DNA from 2 places in the Sphingomonas panacisoli genome. Region 2 is predicted to be linked to the other one. Evidence: predicted binding sites of a transcription regulator. Region 2 holds the regulator's gene; the other holds the start of a gene.
What was found. The regulator LexA, encoded in region 2, represses DNA repair genes until DNA is damaged. The targets are predictions, from matches to a motif close to GTTCCNCNCTTGTTCT.
Positions count from the first base shown of each region.

Region 1: a site for LexA is predicted at 3,270-3,285, ahead of FPZ24_RS08835 (formate--tetrahydrofolate ligase). Genes of this name have one in related genera too.

Region 1 is NZ_CP042306.1:1,722,899-1,731,259, forward strand. It holds gene FPZ24_RS08815 (hypothetical protein) at 1-7, shown strand, start outside; gene FPZ24_RS08820 (TrmH family RNA methyltransferase) at 26-826, shown strand; gene FPZ24_RS08825 (tetratricopeptide repeat protein) at 830-1,660, opposite strand; gene FPZ24_RS08830 (DNA recombination protein RmuC) at 1,692-3,047, opposite strand; gene FPZ24_RS08835 (formate--tetrahydrofolate ligase) at 3,374-5,035, shown strand; gene FPZ24_RS08840 (GIY-YIG nuclease family protein) at 5,076-5,366, opposite strand; gene def (peptide deformylase) at 5,423-5,947, opposite strand; gene recR (recombination mediator RecR) at 5,992-6,588, opposite strand; gene fmt (methionyl-tRNA formyltransferase) at 6,642-7,604, shown strand; gene truA (tRNA pseudouridine(38-40) synthase TruA) at 7,601-8,341, shown strand; gene FPZ24_RS08865 (class I SAM-dependent RNA methyltransferase) at 8,351-8,361, opposite strand, start outside.
Region 2 is NZ_CP042306.1:1,331,046-1,339,406, forward strand. It holds gene FPZ24_RS06755 (citrate synthase) at 1-98, opposite strand, end outside; partial or broken gene gltX (glutamate--tRNA ligase) at 119-1,548, opposite strand; gene FPZ24_RS06765 (ComEC/Rec2 family competence protein) at 1,577-3,820, shown strand; gene FPZ24_RS06770 (PaaI family thioesterase) at 3,734-4,156, opposite strand; gene lexA (transcriptional repressor LexA) at 4,157-4,837, opposite strand; gene FPZ24_RS06780 (molybdopterin molybdotransferase MoeA) at 4,893-6,080, opposite strand; gene FPZ24_RS06785 ((R)-mandelonitrile lyase) at 6,178-6,573, shown strand; gene moaC (cyclic pyranopterin monophosphate synthase MoaC) at 6,642-7,112, opposite strand; gene trpC (indole-3-glycerol phosphate synthase TrpC) at 7,105-7,893, opposite strand; gene trpD (anthranilate phosphoribosyltransferase) at 7,890-8,361, opposite strand, start outside.

The sequences.
Region 1 (8,361 bases), 390 kb from region 2:
GTCGTGAGCCGCTAAGCGCTCGTCCATGCCGCGTCAGATCACCGCCTTTTCCAATACGCTCGTCAAACGCGTCCGGTCGCTGCGCGACAAGAAGCATCGCCGCGCCGAAAGGCTGTTCCTCGCCGAAGGGCTGCGCATCCTGACCGAGGCGCGCGAGGCCGGGCGGTTGCCGGACTATCTATTCTTCACCGCCGAAGGGTCGCGGCATCCGCTGGCGGCCGCGCTGATCGACACGGTCGAGAACAATGGCGGCGAGGCGATCGAGACCAATCACGACATCCTGTCCAAGCTGTCGGGCAAGGACAACGCCCAGGCGGTGGTCGGCGTGTTCCCCGAATTCACCACGCCGCTCGACCAGCTCGACCGCGGGGCCTCGCCGATCTGGCTGGTCGCCGAGCGGCTGCGCGATCCGGGCAATCTCGGCACGATCCTGCGCACCGGCGACGCGGTCGGTGCGGGCGGGCTGATCCTGATCGACGATTGCGTCGATCCGTTTTCGGTCGAAGCGGTGCGGGCGAGCATGGGCGCGCTGTTTACCGTGCCGATCGCGCAGGCGCGCTGGGAGGAGTTCGTGCCGTGGCTTCGATCGGGGCCTGGGCAACTGGTCGGCCTCAGTCTCCAGACCGAATCGAGCTATCGCGATGCAGCTTATGCCTCTCCGACGTTTTTGCTGACCGGCAATGAAGCGCAGGGATTGCCCGAGGCGTACGAGGCCGAATGCGACCTGCTGGTCAAGCTGCCGATGCTCGGCAAGGCCGACAGCCTGAACGCCGCCGTCGCGACCGCGGTGATGGCGTACGAGGTACTCGCGCGATCGCGCGGATGACGGTCACACCGTCAGTTTGCGCTGATCCTCGATATATTTGAGTTCGCGCGGCGAATCCTCGTCGTCGGGATTGATCGCCAGGCATTTGCGGTACGCCGCTGCCGCCGCGATAAGATCGCCGAGTTCCACCAGGTCGTAGCCGACGCCCTTGAGCGCGAGACACCGTTCTTCCTTGACCCTATCGGGCGTCAGATCGGCGGCGGCTTCCGCACGGCGATAGGCGTCGAGCGACTCCTTCCACTTCTTCTGCTTCATGAAGATGTAGCCGAGCTCGTTGAGATAGCGCGCATTTTGTGGGGCGAAGCGGACCAGCCGCTCGAACGCGGTCTGCGCTTCGGCCAGCTTGTCGAGGTCGATCAGCGCATATCCCGTGACATATTGCGCGCGGCACCAGCCCGAATCGACCGCCAATGCCGGGCGGTTCGCCTTCGCCGCATCGGCGAGGTAGCGGGACGATTGTTCGGGCGTCAGCGCGCAGAAGATGTCACGCTTCTCACCCGCATATTGGCGTTCGAAATCGGCCAGTACGGGACGCATGAGTTCGACCGCCTTACCCGGATTCTTGGCGCGGATCGCGGCCATGCCGGCGTCGTATTTGGCGTCGAACGCGGGCGAGCGAGTGCCGCGATTGCGCACCGCGACAGAGGGCCGGTCGTCATCGGAGTCGCGGCTGGGCGCGGCGCGCGACGATTTCACCGCAGTATCGTCGTCTTCGTCGTCGGGTGCCGAGCGTTCGACCGGATTGCCCGGCGGGCGTTGCCTGATCGTCTGCCCCGCCATTACCGGCGCCGCCACGGCCATCGCCGCCATCACGATCGTTGCGCGCCTCAACATCCCAAAACTCATCGTCCGTTACTCCGACGAATCACGCTTCCGCCGAACGATCCGCTATCTCGCTGACCGACGCAAGCTTCACCAAAGGACGCGGCGTCTGCTCGACGATCGGCGGCGATTCGATCGAACGGCCCGCGGTGTCGATGTTGAATTCCTCGAACCGTTTGGCCTGCGTCAGGACCTGCGTCTCCAGGCTGCCGACGAACGCGTTATAGGCGTCGTTGGCCAGCCCGATGTTGCGGCCGAGCTTGGCGACATGACCGCCCATCACCGCGAGCCGCGCATAGAGTTCCTTGCCCAGTTCGGCGATCTGGCGCGCCTCGCCCGCCAGCCTCTCCTGCCGCCATACCGCCGCGACGGTACGTGCGATCGCGATCAGATTGGTCGGGGTCGCCAGCAATACGCGGCGATCGAAGGCGAAGTCCCATAGCGACGGGTCCTGTTCGAGCGCGGCGGACAGGAAATGTTCGCCCGGCACGAACATGATGACGTAATCGGGGGCGTCGTCGAACTGGCTCCAATACGCCTTGGCGCCGAGCGCGTTGACATGCGCGCGCATCGACGCGGCGTGGCGCTGCAGCCCGAGCGCGCGCTCGGCGTCGTCGATCGCGCCGAACGCGTCCTGATAGTCGTTGAGCGAGACTTTGGCGTCGATCACCAATTGCTTGCCGCCGGGGACGTTGATGATGACGTCAGGGCGCAGCCGACCACCCTCGCCGTCGGCGACGCTCACTTCGGCCTGGAAATCGGCGACGTCCGACAGCCCGCAGCTTTCGAGGACATTGCGCAACTGCTGCTCGCCCCAGCGCCCGCGCGCCTTGGGGGCGTTGCGGAGCGCGTTGACCAGTTTGGAGGCTTCGGCGCGGACCGACTCGCTGCCGACACGCATCGATTCGATCTGGCCTTTCAAGTCGCCGAACGCATCGCGGCGCTCGGCTTCGACCTTGGCGACGCCCTGTTCGTATCGTTCGAGTCGTTCGTGAACAGGCTGCAGCAACGCCTTGAGATTCTGCCCACTTGTCGTTTCCGATTGCCGGAACCGCTCGTCGGCACGCTGGAGGAACTTGGCCTGAGCGTCGTCGAGCAATTTTTGCCCGACCTCGGCGAACTGGCTGGCGAGCGCATCCTTCGCCGCCATGAGTTCGACCATTCGCGCCTCGAACGCTTTCTCGCGCTCGGCCGTCGCCGCGCGGTGCGAATCGAGCGAGCGCATCGCCGTGTCGCGCTCGTCGGTCACTTCGGCGAGCAGCTTGCGCGTCAAATCGTGCTGATCGGCATGCACCTTCGCCGCCGCCAGTTCGCCGACGCCATGCCGCGACGCGAGCAGCCAGCCCAAGGCGGCGCCGAGGATCAGGGCGACGACGCCGACCAGAATCACGGCAGTCACGCGGCCACCCGCAAGGTTACAACGTTGACACCAGCACGATCGTTTTGGCCAAAAGCGTCGGGAAAGCCGCCGCAAAGCGCCAACGACGCGTCGCCTGCGCGCCGCACACGCCTCATCATGGTCACACTGTCGCGTCCGCGAGGGATCGCCGACGCGGCGGCGATGCCACGCCAATGCGACGTGCTGTGTCCAGTGATATACAAAAAAGAACGTGCCATGCGTGGAACATAGATCGAACACGTCATGTAGGACAATGCTATTTTCGACGGTCACCCCGGCACGAGGGCGGGGTGACGGCAGATGGCATATGCGGCTAACGTCGTTGTATGCTGTCCGACATCGACATTTCGCGCGCCGCAACGCTCCAACCGATCCAGGCGATCGCCGACAAAGCGGGGATACCCGCCGACGCGGTCGAACCCTATGGCCGCTTCAAGGCCAAGCTCACTCGCGAGCACCTCCCCGTCCCGCGCGACCTCGGCAAACTGATCCTGGTCACCGCGATCAGCCCGACCCCCGCCGGCGAGGGCAAATCGACCACCTCGGTCGGGCTCGCCGACGCGCTCAACCGGATCGGCAAGAAGACGATGATCGCCTTGCGCGAACCGAGCCTCGGCCCCTGCTTCGGCACCAAGGGCGGCGCAACCGGTGGCGGCTATGCGCAGGTCGTGCCGATGGAGGATATCAACCTCCACTTCACCGGCGATTTCCATGCGATCACCAGTGCGCACAATCTGCTCGCGGCGATGATCGACAACCATGTCCATTGGGGCAACGCGCTCGACATCGACGTGCGGCGCGTGGTGTGGCGGCGCGTGCTCGACATGAACGACCGGGCGTTGCGCGACATCGCCCAGTCGCTCGGCGGGCCGGCCAACGGCTTCCCGCGCGAGAGCGGATTCGACATCACCGTGGCCAGCGAAGTGATGGCGATCCTGTGCCTGGCGGACGATCTGGAGGATCTGGAGGCGCGGCTCGGGCGGATCGTCGTCGCCTATTCACGCGACAGAAAACCGATCACCGCCAAGGCCTTGAAGGCCGATGGCGCCATGGCGGTATTGCTCGCGGAGGCGATCAAACCGAACCTGGTACAGACGCTGGAGGGCAATCCGGCGCTCGTCCATGGCGGGCCGTTCGCCAATATCGCGCACGGCTGCAATTCGGTGATCGCGACGCGGACGGCGCTGGGGCTGGCCGACTATGTCGTGACCGAAGCGGGGTTCGGCGCCGATCTGGGCGCAGAGAAGTTCTTCGACATCAAGTGCCGCCAGGCCGACTTGAAGCCGTCGGCCGCGGTGATCGTCGCGACGGTGCGCGCGCTCAAGATGAACGGCGGCGTGGCAAAGGCGGACCTCAGTACCGAAGACGTCGAGGCCGTGAAACGCGGCGGGGTCAATCTGGCGCGGCATATCGAGAACGTCCGGCAGTTCGGCCTGCCGGCGGTCGTCGCGATCAACCGCTTCCCCACCGACACCGGCGCCGAGCTGACCGAGGTGATCGCGATCGCCAAGGCGCATGGCTGCGACGCGATCGTCTGCACCCACCACGCCGACGGCGGCAAGGGCGCGGAGGGTCTGGCGAAGGTGGTCGTCGAACTTGCGGAAGCGCCATCGCAATTCGCGCCGCTCTACGACGACGATATCCCGCTGTTCGACAAGATCAACACCGTCGCGACGCGCATCTACCGCGCCGAGCACGCCACCGCGGAGCCGAGCGTCCTGGCGCAGTTGAAACGATGGGAGGATGCGGGATACGGCCACCTGCCCGTCTGCATGGCCAAGACGCAATACAGCTTCTCGACCGATCCCGCCGCGTTGGGCGCACCGACCGGGCATAGCGTGCCCGTGCGCGAAGTGCGGCTGGCGGCGGGCGCCGGGTTCGTGGTCGCGATCTGCGGCGAGATCATGACGATGCCGGGGTTACCCAGGGTACCGGCCGCGGAGGGAATCAGGATCGGCGCAAGCGGGGAGATCGAGGGGTTGTTCTAGCCTTAGTCGTCACCCCAGCGAACGCTGGGGTCTCAGGCGGCTAGGCCAGTCGGTCGAACAAGTCCTCCCAATTCGGATTCATGCTTTCGATAAGTTGGATTTTCCATTCGCGTTTCCACGCTTTGATCGCCTTCTCGCGAGCGATCGCCGGCTCGATATCGTCGCTCGGTTCGGCGAACACCAGCTTGTCCAGATTGTACTGGCGGCAGAAAGCCGATCCCACCCCGCGACGATGTTGATCGACACGCGCTGCGAGATCGGCGGTCACGCCTGTGTAAAGCACGCCGCGCGGCTTGTTCGTCATGATATAGACCCAGCCGCCCTTCGCCATGACGCGAGGTTACGCGATGCGGCCTGAGATGCCAGCTTGCGCTGGCATGACGATTGTTACGCCGCCTTCCGCAACTTCGCCAGCTTCTTCATCAGCATGTCGCGCTTCAGCTTGCTGATGTGATCGGTGAACAGCACGCCGTTGAGATGGTCGATCTCGTGCTGAACGCACGTCGCCATCAGGCCGTCCAATTCCTCTTCGCGGCTCTTGCCGTTTTCGTCCTGCCACTTCACGCGACAGCGTGCGGGGCGCTCGACCTCGGCATATTGCTCGGGGATCGACAGGCAACCTTCGTTGTAGGTTGAGGTTTCTTCGCTAACCGATAGAATTTCCGGGTTAATGAAGGTCATCGGCTTGCGCACTGGCTCGCCGTCTTCCTCTTCCGGCTCCTGCAGATCCATGACGAAGATGCGCTGTTCGATCCCGACTTGTGTCGCGGCGAGGCCGATGCCGCGCGCGTCGTACATCGTGTCGAACATGTCGGCGACCGTCGCGCGGACGGCGGCGTCGATCGTAACGACCGGCTTGGCGACGACGCGGAGGCCGGGATCGGGAACTTCGAGGATGCTGAGAACGGTCATGGCGGTCAGCTAGAAAAGCCCCCGCCCCCCGTCAAGCGGACCGATCAGGCGACGGGTCGTCGCGCCCGCATCGCCTGGGCCAGCGTGCCTTCGTCGAGATAGTCGAGCTCGCCACCGACCGGCAGGCCATGCGCGAGCTGGGTCAGCCGCACCGGGAATTGCTCGATCCGCTCGGCGATGTAGTGCGCCGTCGTCTGCCCCTCGAGCGTCGCGTTCATCGCCAGCACGACCTCGTCGATCCCGCCCGCTTCGACCCGTTGCACCAGCCGCGCGATACCGAGATCCTCGGGCCGCACGCCGTCGAGCGCCGACAGCCGCCCGCCCAGCACGTGATACCGCCCCGGAAACAGTCGCGAGCGTTCGAGCGCCCACAGGTCAGCGACTTCTTCGACCACGCAGAGGCTCCGCTGGTCGCGGCGCGGGTCCGCGCACACGCTGCAAGGGTCGCTGGTGTCGATGTTCCCGCACACCGAACAGGTCGCGAGCCGGCGATCGACCGCCTCCAGCGCCGACAGGAGCGGCGCCAAAGCCCCTTCCCGCTTCTTGAGCAGATGCAGCACCGCACGCCGCGCCGACCGCGGGCCGAGCCCCGGGAGCCGCGCGAGCGCCTGCGTCAACGCCTCTATTTCCTGCGATGCCATGACGGCACAGATAGGGGGTTGCCCTGCCTCCTGCCAAGCGGGATGAGCGAGCCATGCGGATCGTCTTCATGGGAACGCCGGACTTTGCCGTCCCGACGCTCGACGCCTTGGTCGCGGCAGGTCATGAGGTCGCGGCGGCGTACAGCCAGCCGCCGCGCCCTGGCGGACGGCGCGGCCGCGAATTGACGCCGTCGCCGGTGCAGGCGCGGGCGGAGGCGCTGGGCATTTCCGTCAGGACGCCGACGAGCCTGCGCAACGCCGAGGCGCAAGCCGAATTCGCCGCGCTCGACACCGATATCGCAGTGGTCGCCGCCTATGGGCTCATCTTGCCGCAAGCGGTACTCGACGCGCCAAAACATGGCTGTTTCAACGTCCACGGTTCTTTGTTGCCGCGCTGGCGCGGTGCGGCACCGATTCAGCGCGCGATCCTGGCCGGCGATGCCGAGACGGGCGTGGGCATCATGCGGATGGAGGCCGGGCTCGATACCGGACCGGTGATGTTCGAAGGGCGGACGGGGATCGACGGCAAGACGGCTGGCGAACTGACCGACGAACTGGCGCAGATGGGCGCGCGATTGATGGTCGAGGTTCTCGGCGATTTGGCCGCCTTCCCGCCCCGTCCGCAGCCCGACGATGGCGTCACTTATGCGAAGAAGATCGACAAGGCCGAGACGCGGCTCGATTTCACCCAGCCGGCGGAGCAGGTCGAGCGTCAGGTCCGCGCGTTCAACCCGCCTGGCGCGTATATCGAAGTTGGCGGCGAACGCATCCGCGTCCTGTCAGCCACCATTCGTCATCCCAGCGAAAGCTGGGATCTTGCGAAGCAGCGGGAATCGCTCATCGCCCGAGACCCCAGCTTTCGCTGGGGTGACGGCATTGTAGTCGGCGACGACCTCACCATCGCGTGCGGCACCGGCGCGATCCGCCCCACCCTAGTCCAGCGCGCGGGACGCGGCGTCATGACGTCAGATGAGCTGTTGCGGGGGTTTTCCCTGCCTCCCGGCACCCAACTGTGACTCGGTTTGCACTGACGGTGGAGTATGACGGCCGCCCGTTCATGGGCTGGCAGCGGCAGGATCACGGGCCGAGCGTCCAAGCCGCGATCGAGCGTGCCGCCAATGAAATCACCGGCGAGACGATCACCGTCCACGCCGCCGGTCGTACGGACGCCGGGGTGCATGGGCTCGGCATGCGCGCGCATCTCGACGTCGCGCGGGCGATCACGCCGTTTCGACTGATGGAGGCGCTAAACGCGCGCCTGCGGCCCGATCCGGTTGCGATCCTGGCGTGCGAGGAAGTGGCCGACGACTGGCATGCGCGATTCTCCTGCCTGGCTCGGCACTACGAGTACCGGATCGTCACGCGTCGCGCGCCGCTGACATGGGAAGCCGGGCTGGCGTGGCGGGTGCCGCAGGAGCTCGACGCCGCGGCGATGCACGATGCGGCGCAAGTACTCGTCGGGCGGCATGACTTCACGACGTTCCGGTCGGCGCACTGTCAATCGGACAGCCCCGTGAAGACGCTCGACCGCCTCGACGTCGTGGCGGCGGGCGATCGGCTCAGCGTGTTCGCCTCGGCGCGGTCGTTCCTCCATCACCAGGTGCGGTCGATGGTGGGGTGCCTGGCGCTGGTCGGGCAAGGGAAGTGGACACGCGACGACCTCAAGGCGGCGCTCGATGCAGCGGATCGCGCGGCGTTAGGCTTCAATGCGCCGCCCGACGGGCTGTATTTCCTGCGCGCCGACTATCCGTAGTTCTTGGCGCTAACGGCTGA
Region 2 (8,361 bases):
GCATAGAGCTTGCGGATGTCGATCACGTCGGGACCGACCGTGCCCGACATCACCGCATAATCGTGATTGCCGAGCTTGATGGAGGCGTTGTCGGTCATCGTAACTTCCCTTCGAATCCTTACGCCATCCGGTCGGCGATGCGGCCCAGGCTTTCATCGCGGCCGAGCACGGCGAGCACGTCGAAGATGCCGGGGGAGGTGCGCTTGCCGGTCAGCGCCGCGCGTAGCGGCTGTGCGACCTGGCCCAGCTTGACCCCGGCGTCCTCGGCAACCCGCCGGACCGCTTCTTCTAATGTCTCCGTATCCCAGCTTTCGGCGGCGTCAAGCGCCGTGTGCAGGTGCGAAAGAAGGGCGCGGGCATCGCCCTCCAGCAACGGTGCCGCGTCGGCGTCGATCGCCAGTGGCCGGACGGCAAAAGGAACGCGCTGCCGTCCGCCAGCTCATTCAGATTGGCCGCACGAGCCTTCAGAAAGGGCATGGTGCGGCGCAGCAGATCACGCTGCGAGTCGTCGATCGCGTGCGGCAGTCGCGCGGCGACCAGATCGGCCAGCCGAGCATCGTCGGCCTCCCGAATATAATGACCGTTCAGGTTCTCGAGCTTCTTCAGATCGAACCGGCTTGGTGATTTGCCGACGCCCGACAAATCGAACCATTCGATCGCCTGATTGCGGCTGATGATCTCATCGTCGCCATGCCCCCAGCCGAGCCGGAGCAGATAATTGTCGACCGCTTCGGGCAGCAGTCCCATCTCGTCGCGATAGGCATCGACCCCTAACGCGCCGTGTCGCTTCGAGAGTTTCGCCCCGTCCGATCCGTGGATCAGCGGGATGTGCGCGTAAACCGGCTCCGGCCAGCCCATCGCGCGGTAGATCGGCAATTGGCGGAACGCATTGTTGAGGTGATCGTCGCCGCGAATGACGTGGGTCACGCCCATGTCGTGATCGTCCACCACCACCGCGAGCATATAGGTCGGCGTGCCGTCGGAGCGGAGAAGCACGAGATCGTCGATCTCGGCATTCTGCACCGTGACCTCGCCCTGGACGCGATCGTGGATCGTCGTCGCGCCCTCGGTCGGGGCCTTGAGGCGGATGACGAAGGGCTTGCCCTCTTCGTTCGGGGTCTTGTCTCGCCACGGCGAGCGGATGCGCAGCGGCTTCTTCGCCGCCTCCGCTTCGGCGCGCATCTGGGCGAGTTCGTCCTGGGTCAGGTAGCAGCGATAGGCCGCCCCCTTTTCGACCATCTCGCGCGCCACTGCGGCATGACGATCCGCGCGGGAGAATTGGTAGATCTCGTCGCCGTCCCACTCGAGATCGAGCCAGCGCATCCCGTCGAGGATCGCCTCGATCGCCGGCTGGGTCGACCGCGCGCGATCGGTATCCTCGATCCGCAGCAGGAACTTCCCGCCATGGTGGCGCGCGTAGAGCAGGTTGAACAGCGCGGTGCGGGCGCCGCCGATATGAAGATAGCCGGTCGGCGAAGGCGCGAACCGGGTGACGACTGGCGTGGCGGATGCGCCCGCGGGCGATCCGGGATCAGAACTTGCGCTCAACCGCGCGTGCTCCCAAGCTGAGTGACATATGGCGACGATCGCCGAGGGGGCTCCTAGCACGCGTAACTTGTGGCTTCAAACGCAGGCCGCAAGGGGTCGGCGTGCGCGCGGCGCACTCGAGCTGTGGCTGGAGGCGGAGCGGGATCAGTTGCCGTTGTGGCTACCGGTCGCATTGGGTGGAGGGATCGCGGCGTGGTTCGTGCTGTCCGACCCGGCGCAGTGGATTGCGTCGATGTGCTGTCTCGCGGCGCTGGCGTTGGCGGCGACAGCGGTGGGGCGGCATGGTCGGGCGGGGAGGGCGGTCGCGATCGGCGCGGCGGTTGCCGCGCTGGGGATCGGGCTGGCGTGGTGGCGCGCGAATTCGGTCGCGGCGCCGGTGCTGACGTGGCCGGCGATCGTGACAATGACCGCGCGGGTCGAGAGTGTCGAGCCATTGCCGGCGCGGGAATTGGTGCGGCTGCGATTGGCGCCCCTGTCGGTGGAGGATGGCGCAAAGAGTGGCGAGGGGCGTCCGCCGGTAGCGTTGCCGCCGAGGATCCGGGTCAACCTTGCCCAAACCGATGCGCCGACGGGGCTCGGGCCTGACGTTATCATCAAGCTGCAAGCCCGTCTCATGCCGCCCAACGAGGCTACGGTACCCGGCGCGTATGATTTCCGCCGCGTCGCCTGGTTCGATCGGCTCGGCGCGACGGGGAAAGGAATCGCACCGGTGACGGTGGTGACGCCCGGGACCCAGTCGAACGGACTACGCGCGCGCCTCGCCGCGCACATCGAAGCGCAGGTCGCCGGCAGCGCGGGTGGGATCGCGGCCGCGCTGGCGGCGGGCGACGAGGGCGCGATCGGCGAGGCGGACTCCGATGCGATGCGTCGTTCGGGGCTCGCGCATCTGCTGTCGGTCAGCGGATTGCACATCACCGCCGTCGTCGCGGCGACGATCTGGGCGGTCACGCGGCTGCTCGCCTTGTGGCCGTGGCTCGCGCTTCGCACGCGTATCCCGGTGATCGCGGCAGGCGTCGGCGCGCTCGCCGCGATCGGCTATACGCTGCTGACCGGTGGACAGGTGCCGACCGCGCGGTCGTGCATTGCGGCCCTCCTGGTAATGGCGGCGCTGGCGATGGGACGCGAGGCGATCACGCTCCGGCTGGTCGCGGCGGGCGCGTTCGTCGTGCTGCTCCTGTGGCCCGAGGCGCTGATGGGCCCGAGCTTCCAGCTGAGCTTTGCCGCCGTCGCCACGATCGTCGCGCTGCACGAGCATCCACGGGTGAAAGCCTGGTTCATGAAGCGCGACGAGGCGTGGTGGCGCAAGGTCGGGCGCGAGGTCGGGTCGCTGTTGCTGACCGGCGTGATGGTCGAGGCCGCGCTGGCGCCGATCGCGCTCTACCATTTCCACAAGAGCGGGCTGTACGGCGCGTTCGCCAATATCGTCGCGATCCCGCTGACCACGTTCGTGATCATGCCGGCCGAGGCCTTAGCGCTGGCGTTCGACGCGGTCGGGCTGGGCGCGCCGTTCTGGTGGGTGACGGGCAAAGCGCTCGCGCTGCTGCTGTGGATCGCGCGCATCGCGGCGGGCGCGCCGGGGTCGCTCGCGATGCTGCCGGCGATGCCGGGCGGCGCGTATGGATTGATGGTCGCGGGCGGTTTGGTCGTCGCGTTGCTGCGAATGCGCGCGCGGTTTATCGGACTGGCACCGTTCGCGGTGGGGGCGGTCTGGGCGCTGATGACGCCCGCGCCGGACCTGCTCGTCTCGGGCGACGGCCAGCATCTAGCGGTGCGCACGCCGGACGGGCGCATCGCGATGCTGCGCGACAAGGCCGGCGACTATGCCCGCGACACGATGGCGGAAAATGCCGGCGTCGACGGCGAGGCGCTGCTGCTGTCCGAACAGCCGTTCGCGTCGTGCAGCCGCGATGCGTGTCTGGCGACGATCGTGTCGGGCGGCCGCTCCTTCCGCATCCTCGCGACGCGCAGCCTCTACCAACTCCCGATCGAGCAACTCGCCGACGCCTGCCGATCGGCCGATATCGTCGTCAGCGATCGCCGCTTGCCGCGCACCTGCACGCCGACTTGGCTCAAGCTCGACGCGCCGACATTGCGCAAGACCGGCGGCGTCGCGATCGCGCTGTCGAGTGGGCGGGTCGTCACCGTCCGCTCGACTGACGACCGCCATCCGTGGATGACGGCGCGGTCAGGAGGTTCGCGCGAGCCCGGCGGTGGGAACGACGCGCGCGGACGCGGTAGCGGTCGCAACGATGCGGCCACTGTCGTCCCGTAACTCACCTTCGAGAAACGCGATCGTCTTACCGAGCTGGACGATGCGGCCGTCGCCGATCAGCCGTCCGGGCTTGGCCGGCGCCAGGAACCGCACCGACAGGTCGATCGTCGCGCAATAAGCAGCGCCATCGGTCTTCACCAAGACTGCCGGCCCCAGCGTGTCGTCGAGCATCGCCGCGACGAAACCGCCCTGGATGTTGCCACCGGGATTGCAGAAAGCGGGCCTAGCCTCGAACGCGATCCGCACGGCACCGGTCGCCGGATCGGCCGCCAGCAGCTCCCAGCCTAGCGTCTCCGCACAAGGCGGTTTCGGAAAACGATCGAAGACGCTCGACACTTAGTCGTAGCGCCGCAGCAACCCCGCCAGGCGTCCCTGCACGCGGACTTGCGCCGGAGCGTAACGCTGCGGATCGTATGCCCGGTTGGCCGGGTCGAGCCGGACCATCGCGCCCTCGCGGCGGAAATATTTGAGCGTCGCTTCGCTATCCTCGATCAGCGCTACGACGATCTCGCCGTCGCGCGCGGTCTCGGTGCGGCGGATCAACGCATAGTCGCCGTCGAGAATACCGGCCTCGACCATCGAATCGCCCGACACTTCGAGCGCGTAATGTTCGCCATTGCCGAGCAAGGCCGCGGGGACCGCAAGCATCGACGATCCTTCGAATGCTTCGATCGGGACACCGGCGGCGATGCGGCCGTGCAGCGGGATTTCGATCACGTCGTTGGCCGGTTCGGGCATCGGACGGTAATTGTTACCCTTCGGCAGCGTCGCCGTGGTCGCAGCGGGCCGCTTGGCCTCGGCACGCTCGGGCATCTTGAGCACTTCGAGCGCGCGCGCGCGGTTGGGCAGGCGACGCAGGAACTGTCGCTCCTCCAATGCGGAGATCAGGCGATGCACGCCCGATTTCGACTTGAGGTCGAGCGCTTCCTTCATTTCCTCGAACGACGGCGACACCCCGGTATCGGCAAGCCGGTCGTTGATGAAGCAGATGAGTTCGTGCTGCTTCTTCGTGAGCATGATGTTCCTCCGTCCAGAACAGACGCGGAACCAATATGGAACATTCCGAACCAAGTCAAGCGAGCGTAACGATCTCCACGTCGTCGCCGATTTGCGCGGGCGGCGCATGCGGCGAACGGACGATCAGGCAGTCGGCGCGGGCGAGGGTGGCAAGCATCGAACTGTCCTGGATCGGCGCCATGGCGACGCGTCCGTCGCATGTCGTGGCACGGAGATAATCCTGACGGTGATCGTTGGCCGGCAGGGGCTCGGCGAGCGTCGCGGTGATCGTTTTGGGTAGCGGATCGGCCGTACCCGCCATCGCCGCGATCAACGGGCGGAGGAACAGGGTCGCGGTGACGAACGCCGATACCGGATTGCCCGGCAAGCCGAGCACGACCGCGTCGCCGAGCGCTCCCGCGAGCATCGGCTTGCCCGGCCGGATCGCGATCCGCCAGAAATCGATGACGCCGCCGACGGCTTCGAGGGCGGGCCGGACGAGGTCGTGATCCCCGACCGATGCGCCGCCGGTGGTCACGATGATGTCGGCCTTCGCGCGGGAGAAGGCAGTCTTGAGCGCGTCGAGCTCGTCAGGGACGATGCCGAGCAGCGTCACATCGACGGGCAGATCGGCGAGCATCGCCGCGAGCATCGTGCTGTTGCCTTCGGGCAGGGCAAGCGGATCGTCCGACATCGCGCCCGGCGCGATCAACTCGTCGCCGGTCGCCAGGATCGCCACGCGCAACCGCCGGTTGACGACGAGCTCGCCATGGCCACCTGTCGCCGCCAGCGCGATCCGCGCCGGGGTCAGCCGTTCGCCGGCGGCGATCAGCGTATCGCCCGCGGTGAAATCTAGACCCTGGCGCCGGACGCTCATGCCGAGCCGTGGTGGGCCTTGGCCGGCGAGTATCAATGTGTCGCCGTTGCGCGAAGCCTCCTCCTGCACAAGCACGCTGTCCGTTCCCGCAGGCATCGTCGCGCCGGTGAACACGCGCGCCGCTTCGCCTGGACCGACCGGCCCGAAAAACGGCCGCCCCGCCGCGCTCTCGCCGGCCACGCGCCAGGGCCCGGGCAGGTCGGCGAAGCGGATCGCGTAACCGTCCATCGACGACAAGTCGGCTGCGGGTTGGGAGCGGCGTGCAACGACGGGCTCGGCCAGCCATCGTCCGGCCGCTTGCGGGAGCGGCACCGTCTCCGCCGCAACGCGCGGCGCCATTGCGAACAGCCGTACCTGCGCGTCGGCGACGGGGAGGAGCGAACTCATGTTGGGACCATGGCACGAACCCGCCGCATTGTTACAGTCCCCTTGCGGATCGTACTGGTGTCCAAGGCGTTGGACTGCAACCGATCGGGAGGACATCGTGGATATCAAGCGCAGCGGATCGCAGCCATCGGCCCCGGGGCCGGCCGACTATTTCACCGGCACGGTCCGGCTCGATGCGCCGTTCAAGACCGAAGCTCCTGCGCGGGTTGGCGGTGCGACGGTGACATTCGAACCAGGAGCACGGACGGCGTGGCATACGCATCCATTGGGCCAAACGCTGATCGTGACGGCCGGGCTGGGTTGGGCGCAGCGCGAAGGGGGAGCGCGCGAGGAAATCCGGCCGGGCGACATCATCTGGTTCGCGCCCGGCGAAAAGCATTGGCACGGCGCAACCGCCTCCACGGCGATGACGCATATCGCGATCGCCGAGGCGCTCGACGGCAAGGTCGTGGATTGGCTGGAAAAGGTGACCGACGAACAATATGGCGGGTAGTCGCGTCACGCGTCGCGGGCGAGGCTTGCGATACTTTCGCACATCGCGTGTAACGACGGAATGTCCGGCTAGGGCGCGGTCCAGTACCCCGATTTGCCGCCGCTTTTCTCCAGCAGCCGCACGTCGCCGATCGTCATGCCTTTGTCGATCGCCTTGGCCATGTCGTAGATCGTCAGCAGCGCAACCGACACGGCGGTCATCGCCTCCATCTCGACGCCGGTCTTGCCCGTCGTGGTGACGGTTGCGGTGGCGGTGACGCCGATGTCGTCCGTGATGAGGTCCACGGCGACGCTGGTGATCGGCAGGGGATGACAGAGCGGTATCAGGTCGCCTGTGCGCTTCGCCGCCATGATCCCGGCGACGCGCGCGACGGCGAGCACGTCGCCCTTCGCCACCGCGCCGTCGCGGATCGCGGCAGTAGCTTCGGCCGACATCGCAATGCGGCCCTCGGCCACCGCGCGCCGCGGCGTGTCGGGCTTGGCGGAGACATCGACCATTCGCGCGGCGCCTGCTTCGTCGAGATGGGTGAGGTCAGCCACCGAGCAATGCCCGCGTCGCCGCTTCCACGTCGTCGGCGCGCATCAGCGCTTCGCCGACCAGGAAGCAGTCGATCCCCTTCTCGCGCATCGCATCCAGATCGGCGCGGCCGGTAAGCCCGCTCTCCGCCACGAACGTGCATTCCGCGGGGGCTTTGCCGACGAGTTCGTAGGTGCGGTCGAAACTTACCGAGAAATCGCGCAGGTCGCGGTTGTTGACGCCGATCAGCCGCGATTTGAGCTTCAACGCGCGCTCCATTTCACGTTCGTCGTGCACCTCGACCAGCACGTCGAGCTTGCAGTCGATCGCCGCGGCTTCGATGTCCGCCATCCGCATGTCGTCGAGCGCGGCGACGATGATCAGGATCGCATCGGCGCCGAGCGCGCGGCTTTCGTGGACCTGCCAGGGGTCGATCATGAAGTCCTTGCGGATGATCGGTAGCGGCACGGTGTCATGGACGAGCGCGAGATAGGAATCGTCGCCCTGGAAATACTGTTCGTCGGTCAGGACCGAGAGGCACGTCGCACCGCCGCGTTGATAGGCCCGGGCATGTGCGGGCGGATCGAAATCCTCGCGAATCACGCCCTTGGACGGGCTCGCCTTCTTGATCTCGGCGATCAGAGCGGGGCCGGTCTTCGCCTTCTTGTCGAGCGCCGCCTTGAACCCGCGCGGGCTGTCGCGACGCGCGATCATCGCCTCCAGGCTGGCGAGCGACGTGGTAGCCTTCTTGGCGGCGACTTCGGCGCGCTTGGTCTCGATGATGCGTTGCAGGATGTCGGTCATGTGTAGGCGATCCAGCAATCGAGCAGCGTGTTGGCAAGGCCCTTGTCGATCGTCTCGGCGGCTTCCTCGGCGCCCTCCGTCAGGCTGTCGGCGTGACCCGCCACCATCAGCGCGGCAGCGGCGTTGATCAGGACGGCGTCGCGATACGCGCCATGCTCGCCTTGCAACAGTCGGCGGAGTGCGGCGGCGTTGTAGGCGGGATCGCCACCATGGATCGCGGCGATCGGGTGGCGGGGCAGACCGGCATCCTCGGGAGCAATACGCACGGGCATTGAAAGCTGGCCGACGCTGATCGCGATCGTCGGGCCGGCGCCGGACACCTCGTCCAGGCCTTCCTCGCCCGACACGATGAGCCCGGCTTCGGTGCCCAAGGACCCTAAAGCCTCGGCATAGGTTTGCGCGTAGTCGGGCCGCGCAATGCCGATCAACTGGCGGGTGACATGCGCTGGGCTCGCAAGCGGACCCATC